2 linked regions of the Brasilonema sennae CENA114 genome follow. Each later gene encodes a partner of the first gene's protein in a complex. Links are inferred from orthologs where the notes say so. Each region holds a gene or a part of one and is shown on either strand. Other genes may lie near its edges.

What was found. Proteins that work in one complex are often made in the same cells at the same time.
Region 2: the proteins of uvrB (region 1) and pcrA are in contact, whole or in part, in a crystal structure (PDB 7EGT), measured with the Thermus thermophilus proteins. The link is inferred for Brasilonema sennae CENA114 from one-to-one orthologs. Residues at the interface, in WP_096411307.1 of Thermus thermophilus: Glu23, Leu25, Arg26, Asp27, Gly28, Glu29, Arg30, Phe31, Arg55, Glu326, Asp327, Phe328, Glu379, Ser382, Gln383, His398, Gly400, Arg401; in WP_096412145.1 of Thermus thermophilus: His654, Arg656, Phe657, Gln666, Asp668, Glu669, Lys680, Arg681, Leu682, Ser683, Lys685, Tyr686, Ala687.

Annotation. Positions count from the first base shown.
Region 1 is NZ_CP030118.1:1,682,249-1,687,112, reverse strand. The notes cover bases 888-3,853. They hold uvrB (excinuclease ABC subunit UvrB), read left to right. Parts: upstream 888-1,353; coding sequence 1,354-3,354; downstream 3,355-3,853. Other genes in these bases: DP114_RS07090 (pyridoxal phosphate-dependent decarboxylase family protein), read right to left, coding at 3,384-3,853. Also shown: DP114_RS07110 (PP2C family serine/threonine-protein phosphatase), read left to right, coding at 1-152; DP114_RS07105 (caspase family protein), read right to left, coding at 102-476; DP114_RS07100 (hypothetical protein), read right to left, coding at 487-855; more of DP114_RS07090, read right to left, coding at 3,854-4,799. UniProt on the Escherichia coli protein: The UvrABC repair system catalyzes the recognition and processing of DNA lesions. A damage recognition complex composed of 2 UvrA and 2 UvrB subunits scans DNA for abnormalities.
Region 2 is NZ_CP030118.1:2,321,039-2,324,289, reverse strand. What follows is about bases 6-3,032. They hold pcrA (DNA helicase PcrA), read right to left. Parts: upstream 2,679-3,032; coding sequence 333-2,678; downstream 6-332. Other genes in these bases: DP114_RS09880 (2-oxoisovalerate dehydrogenase E1 subunit beta), read right to left, coding at 6-161. Outside these bases: more of DP114_RS09880, read right to left, coding at 1-5. UniProt on the Escherichia coli protein: A helicase with DNA-dependent ATPase activity. Unwinds DNA duplexes with 3'-5' polarity. Translocates on single-stranded DNA with 3'-5' polarity. Initiates unwinding more efficiently from a nicked substrate than double-stranded DNA.

The DNA of each region.
Region 1 (4,864 bases):
ATGGTTTTTTACCTGTTCAAAATGTGACGGGTATTGCTGCATTTACAGATGGTGCAGCAGAAACTTTAGTGAGTATGGATGGTTCTAGAATAGCAGGTGCGTTAAGTCATTTGGTCTTTAATAAAACTGGCATTGATGGCACTTTGAGGTAGCACTCTTTTGTTCTGGCTGACACGGGTAGCAGGTGCAGCGATGTAAAGATTGCCATTATCATCCTTCGCACCATGACCGGAGAAGTAGAACAGCACCAAGTCTTCTGAACTGCGGTTAGCAAAAAGGTTGTATATGGCATCTGCCATTGTGTCTTTTGTCGGATTCAATAGCAGGGTGATATCAGTTTCAGCAAAACCCCCTATGTCTGGATGCTGCAATACACGCTTCATTTCCCTAGCATCTCTGGTAGCGCTGGGCAAGGCTGACAGCCCTTGTTGATGATAATTGCTGACTCCAACCAGTAATGCTACCTTCTTCGCCATCTCTGACTCCTTATTCTCCAACAAATTCCTGGGCGGCTTTAATAGCTGCTATCAACTCAGCTTGGCTACTGGCTTTGGCTTTGAGAGTTTTACCATTAGCCGTGACTTCGATCTCAATCGTTTTCCCTAGTAGGCGATCGCCCAAAAGCCTCATGAAAGATTGAATCTTTGTTTTATTAACCTTAGCCGTCAGCACCCCCAGTAAATATCCACTTACAGACTTTGAGCCTTCTGGGGAATTCTCTACTGTCACAAGACCTGCATCTTCTACTTCAACCTCTTGTTTAATATCTTGTAGGAGATTCTCTGTTTTCTCTTGCAGTTCTGAATCTTCGAGACGATCATCTAAAAGCGTGAGTTTCACCTGAACATTTGACATGCAATTTATTTCTCCAACTGGTGGTGACTGAATTTACGGATTAATCAACGAATCCTCTGATGCTTACCTCTGACTTTGCCCTCAGCAAAATTCCCAGCACCCTCACTCTTTCCTCAAGCTCAAACACCCGCGTTAACACCTTAACCTTGGTAGTATGAGTTTCATATGGGGCTTTGCAGAAATTTTCCACCAATTCTCACGCCTTTGAGGGGGGGTGAGGAGGTGATTTTAACTTCTAAGTTATTTATGCTACACTAGTATTTCGTGGAGAGCTACGCTGAATGCCAATTTAAATGTAGATGCTAGACATGATGGTCTTTTTAGACACTTGACATATTATACCAAATTATACCAGTGGGTTGTCTACCCGTTATTGGTTGTTAAGAGCGGGTTTTGTTGAAAGGTTATTGATTTGTCTGGAGCAATAGAGGGGTAAACTTACACCACTTATATAAAGATTGCTTAGCATATAAAATAGAAGCAGCTAAATTAACTTCTATGACGCAATTTCATCTTCAAGCTCCCTTTCAACCGACAGGCGATCAACCACAAGCGATCGCCCAACTTATCACCAGCGTAAATAATGAAAATAGGTATCAAACTTTACTGGGAGCTACGGGAACAGGAAAAACTTTTACTATCGCCTCAGTGATTGAAAAAGTGGGGAAACCCACTCTCGTTCTTGCTCACAACAAAACTCTCGCCGCACAACTGTGTAACGAGTTGCGAGAATTCTTTGCTGAGAATGCAGTTGAGTATTTTGTTAGCTACTACGATTACTATCAGCCAGAAGCATATATTCCTGTCAGCGATACATATATAGAAAAAACGGCTTCGATTAACGATGAAATTGATATGTTGCGACACTCAGCAACGCGATCGCTCTTTGAACGCCGCGATGTAGTTGTTGTTGCATCTATTAGTTGCATCTATGGTTTAGGAATGCCCTCAGAATACCTGAAAGCTGCGATTCCCTTTCAAGTCGGTTTGGAAGTAAACCAACGGGAAATACTGAAAAACTTAGTATCCATTCAGTATAGCCGCAACGATGTGGAGTTAGGTCGCGGACGTTTTCGCGTCCGGGGTGATGTGTTGGAAATTGGTCCTGCGTATGAAGACCGAATTATCCGCGTGGAATTCTTTGGTGATGAGATTGACGCTATTCGCTACGTTGACCCTGTCACAGGTGAAATTATTAAGAGTGTAGAAGCGGTGAATCTTTACCCGGCGCGTCACTTCGTCACTCCAGAAGAAAGGTTAGAAGAAGCTTGCGATGCGATCGCAGCAGAACTCAAACAGCAAAAAGCACAATTAGAGGAAGCTGGGAAATTACTAGAAGCGCAACGCATAGACCAGAGGACGCGCTATGATTTGGAAATGTTGCGTGAGGTGGGTTATTGCAATGGTGTGGAAAACTATTCCCGTCACCTCGCAGGACGCCAAGCAGGGGAACCACCCGAATGTTTGATTGATTATTTCCCCAAAGATTGGCTGTTGGTCATAGATGAATCTCATGTCACTGTACCGCAAATACGCGGAATGTATAACGGCGACCAAGCACGGAAAAAAGTGTTAATTGAGCATGGGTTTCGTTTACCCAGTGCGGCTGATAACCGTCCATTGAAGGCTGAGGAATTTTGGACAAAGGTGAATCAGTGTATTTTCGTTTCCGCTACCCCCGGAAATTGGGAACTAGAAGTTTCTGAAGATCATGTCGCACAACAAATCATTAGACCAACTGGAGTTGTTGATCCAGAAATCATAGTCCGTCCGACAGAAGGGCAAATCGATGATTTGTTGGGCGAAATCAAAGATAGAGTTGACCGCCAGGAACGAGTGCTGATTACAACACTGACTAAGCGCATGGCAGAAGATTTAACTGAATATCTGCAAGACAACAGTATTCGGGTAAGGTATCTGCATTCGGAAATTAATTCGATTGAGCGAATTGAGATTTTGCAGGATTTGCGCGATGGTAGCTTTGATGTGTTGGTTGGTGTGAACTTGCTGCGGGAAGGTTTGGATTTACCAGAAGTTTCTCTGGTGGCGATTTTGGATGCTGATAAAGAAGGCTTTTTGCGTGCAGAACGTTCTCTGATTCAAACGATTGGAAGGGCTGCGCGTCATGTGCGAGGACAAGCGATTATGTATGCGGATACCTTAACTGATAGCATGATCAAAGCTATGGAAGAAACCGAGAGGCGTCGCAATATTCAAATGGCTCATAACCGGATGCACGGAATTACACCGCAACCAATTGTGAAGAAAAAATCGAGTAATGCGATTTTGTCCTTCTTAGAAGTGTCGCGGCGATTAAATGCAACTGAGTTAGATACAGTTGAGCAACATATAGATGAATTTCCCCTAGAAGAGATTCCAGGGTTGATTACTCAACTGGAAGCACAGATGAAAGAAGCGGCGAAAAAACTAGAGTTTGAAGAGGCGGCGAAATTGCGCGATCGCATTAGGCTGCTGCGGGATAAGTTGCTGGGACGCTAGATGCTTGCGGAGATATCTCGTACATTTCGCTACTGCATAACTGAGTCTTTAAACGAACTTATCGTTTCTGAAAGTGCTTCCCACAGGATTTGAACATCAATCTGTTGAGTGCGCCAGTTGGAGAATGCAGCTCGAATTGCTGGCACAGTTCCATAAACAGTTGGTGTTAGGAAAACCTTTCCACTATCGTGCAACATTTCCAGGAATTTTTTAATGGTGTCTAATCGAATCTCTTGCCCGTCAACTGACAAGGTAAAGCAGACGACATTCAGACGAACAGGAGCCAAAAGCTTGAAATCTCTACAACTTCTTATTTTCTCACCTAACAGTTGAGCTAACTCACAGTCTCTCTCGACGATGTCTTGATACCCCTGTGCACCATAAGCTATCAAGCTAAACCATGCAGGAAGTGCCCTGAATCGGCGTGAGTTTTCTGGAGTTAAGTGAACAAAATCAGGATTTTCAGCCGGGACTCCAAGATAAGCTGCATTATTTTGAAAGACTTCGAGTTGGAGATTTCGATGCCGTGTAAATTGCATAGCTGAATCATAAGGAACATTCAGCCACTTGTGAGCATCAATGGCGATCGAATCCGCAGTATCCAGTCCTTGTACCAGATGGCAGTATTTAGGTGAACAAGCTGCAAATCCACCAAAGGCAGCGTCTACATGTAGCCAAAAATTAAACTCTTGCTTGAGTGCTGCAATTCCCACTAAATCGTCAAAATCAGCGGTATTAACGGTTCCTGCATTTGCCACAACAATACATGGCTCCTGGCAACGACTCAAGTTTTTGGTGAGTTCGTCTAAGTCAATGGCTTCTCGTTCGGGTAAACAAGGAACAATTTGTAGATGACTTTTACCCATTCCAAGCATAGAAAGCGCTTTGCTGATGCACGAATGAGGTGAACCGCTGAAGATTTTGATAGCGGGCAAAGCATACAGTCCATTATGAGTAATATCGATCTTCAGCTGTTGAGCAATCCATTGTCTGGCTAATGCTAAACCCACAAAATTGGACATTGTCGCACCTGAGACAAATGTTCCGGAGTGGGAGTCTGATATCTGGAAGAGTTGGCGAAGGAAACTGATTGTCTCTCGCTCAACTTCAGGCGCAGAGGAATCTTTCGCACCGATGACATTTTGATCAAAGATACTCACAAGCCAGTCACCTGCAATCGCCGCAGGTGTAGAACCGCCAGTCACAAAGCCCAAGTAACGAGGACCGCTACTAGCAGTAATCCCTGCACCATACTTGTTGTTAAACGCCTCTAGAGCTTTCTCTGTACCAATCCCCTCTTTGGGCAAGGAAGCTATGTCATAGTTTGGAGGCACAACTCCAACGGGACGTTCGTTCAAACCTTGCAAAAATTGGGTTGCATGACTCAGAATTTTTCCGAGTATCGGGTTAAGGCGTGTGACATCGGTTTTTAAATTTCTATCCACTTTGTTTCACAAGCTGTGACTTTTAGTTACTAAGCCTACACAGAAATTTATTGTGTATGCAAATT
Region 2 (3,251 bases), 640 kb from region 1 along the record:
TCATCAGGAAAATGGCATCGAACCGCATCACGAACCATTTCTTTTAAAGTCGTCATGTCCGAAGCCTGGGTGAAAATTGGTTCACCCAATGCGGTTGCTACATAACCATCTTCAGGATCTTCTTCAATCAGAAATACAATCTCTGACGCTGTGTTTTTCACTAATTATTCTGTCAATAGTTAGTTACAACAATAATTTTACAGTAAATTACATTCTCACTCACAACCTACAACAGCAACCTTCAGGTGAATGTCATTTTGTTAATGTAGCTGCCATTTCTCCTCACACGGGTTTTACCATGATTTTAAATCATGACTGGAAGCATCCTAGTATTACCACTCCACCCGTTGCAACTGTGCAACTCTTGGATCGATAATTTTTTGCCCCAAACTATCAAATTTAATTGCCAAAGAAACTTTATTTCCTGAACCAAAAATGTGAGTAATTTCTCCAATACCAAAGGCTTTGTGCAGAACTTTTTCGCCGACTTGCCAACTAGCAGTAGTGTCTTGGTTTCGTTTGGTTGTACGTTGGGCTGTGCTACCAGCAGTACCTTTTGTATAAGCAACAGTGCTTTTTTGTCGAGTCATTAGTAATTCTTCGGGTAATTCGTCGAGAAATTGCGATCGCAAAGCTGGTTCCCGAGAACCATAAAGGCGGCGTTCGCGGGCGTGGGTTATGTACAATCGTTCTTGGGCGCGAGTAATCCCGACGTAGCACAACCGACGTTCTTCTTCCAAAGATGCTGGATCATTCATTGAACGGTAGTTAGGAAATAGTCCTTGTTCCATCCCCACTAAAAACACAACAGGAAACTCCAGCCCTTTGGAGGCGTGTAAAGTTAACAGCGAAACTGCTGTTTCTCCTTCTTTTAAGTTATCCAAATCAGAACTGAGGGCGGTACTGGCGAGGAAGGCTTGCAGGTTCACATCTTCGTTCTCTTCTTCAAATTGCAGCGCAGCGTTGAATAATTGTTGGACGTTTTGCAACCTGTCTTCTGCTTCATCTGTACTCTGAGTTTCCAAGTCTTTAATGTAGCCAGAGTTTTCCAACACCCCTTGCACAAGTTCGGAAACTGGAACCGTCTCTATTTGTTCTTGTAAATGACGAATCATCTGGGCAAAAGTATTAACAGCTTTGGCAGAACGTCCAGCCAATGTGTTTACTGATGTCTCATCAATCAGTATTTCCCACAGGGTTGTGCCTAATTCTTGAGCGGCGTTTACGAGTGCGTCGATGGTGGCTTTACCAATTCCGCGCCGAGGAGTATTAATCACTCGCAATAAACTGAGTGTATCAGCTGGGTTGGCGATCGCCCGCAAGTAAGCCAGGACATCTTTAATTTCTTTGCGATCGTAAAACTTTATCCCTCCGACAACTGTGTAGGGAATTCCTGATCGCACCAATAATTCTTCAAACGGTCGAGATTGGGCGTTGGTACGATAAAGTATGGCAAAACTTCCCCAATTCAATTCTGGATGCTGATTTTCCAAAGAACTAATTTCCTTAATGACAAAATCTGCTTCTGCAATTTCATCATCTGCTTTATGACAAAAAATCTCCTCACCTGCACCTCTTGTTGCTTTGAGGATTTTATCAATACGTTGGGTGTTGTTTTCAATCAGTTGGTTTGCTGCTTGCAAAATATTTTCACAAGAGCGATAATTCTCTTCCAACTTCACCATCGTGCGGGTATCGTCGTCTGGTAAACCATCGCCAAAATCTTGCTGAAAGTCCAACAAGATGGTGAAATCTGCCATTCTAAATGAATAAATCGATTGGTCTGCATCACCTACCACGAAAGTGGAACGATTTGTCCAGTCCCAATCAGTCTTTTTGGTTTCGTTATTCGTCGTCAAAAGACGGATGAGTTCGTATTGAGTGCGGTTGGTATCCTGATATTCATCTACCAGGATATGGCGAAACTTATTATGCCAATAACCTAAGACTTGCTCGTTCTGCTGAAACAATCTGACAGGAACGAGGATAAGATCATCAAAGTCGAGGGCGTTGTTCTGTGCAAGTCGGCTTTGATAGTGATTGTAAACTTCTGCTATCACCCGTCCGCGATAATTGGGTTGTTCTGTTTCAAATTCTTTGGGTGATAAGCCTTGGTTTTTGGCGTTACTAATGGCGTAGCGCACAGAACGAGGTTCAAACTTTTTATTATCCAGATTAAGTTGTTTGGTGACGATTTCTTTCACCAGGCTTTGGGCGTCGGACTCATCAAAGATGGAAAAATTCCGCGTCCATTGGCGTCCTTTTTCGTCTTGGTATTTGTCGATGTCAAAGCGGAGAACGCGAGAAAGTAGACTGTGGAAAGTACCGCACCACATATCTTTGATATAATTTTTCCAGACTTTCGACTTGAGCTTGGTTTGGTCGTCTTCTGGCAATAAATCAAACCGCTCGTTGTATTCTGTGATTGCTAGGCGATCGGCAAATAATTTTTGAATACGTTCTTTCATTTCCCGTGCGGCTTTGTTGGTGAAGGTTACCGCCAGGATATTTTCTGGATCGACACGATGTTGCAAAATAAGATTAGCAATGCGATAAGTCAGCGCTCGTGTTTTGCCGGAACCCGCACCAGCAACAACGAGTAGGGGACCGCAGTGATGTTCAACAGCGCGGCGTTGACTGGGGTTAAGGTGACTGAGAAAGTCTGTGGTTGTTGTCATGGGTGTGAGGAGTTCTTAGGATTGAGCAGTAAGTATCGCTTAGCTTTAAATATAGAGAAAAGATAACTATAGCTTAGGCTACACTATCTAGAGCGAACGAGAGTCAACATATTGTTTATCGAAAAGAACTCAGAACTCAGAACTCACAAATCAGAATAAGAAAGAAAAACAAGCGCATAAATTGTAGAGTTCTGGTACGGAAGTCTTTGGGTTTAAAACCCCACCCTCTATACGGTGTATTCAATTGGTTGGGGCGGCACGTTTTGGGTTGTTGCTTTTTACCCAAAAGCTGCCTTGTTTGAATACCAATACAATCATATTGCTGAGTTCTGCGTTCTGACCTATGTGTTCTTCTTCAACTGTGTGCATTTAGGGATCTGCGAAGCCATCGCCCCTCCAGGGGAGAGATCATTTACAAACCATTACCACTAGCTTTGTATTCTCAAATACAATAAAAATTAACACAAGATCTATCAATCTATAGATAGTAGATGTATTGTTTCATACAGTTAAATGATTGAGAAAGCACGTCTTAACAAGGAATGTTTTGCCTCTCTCCTGTGTCATTTGTTA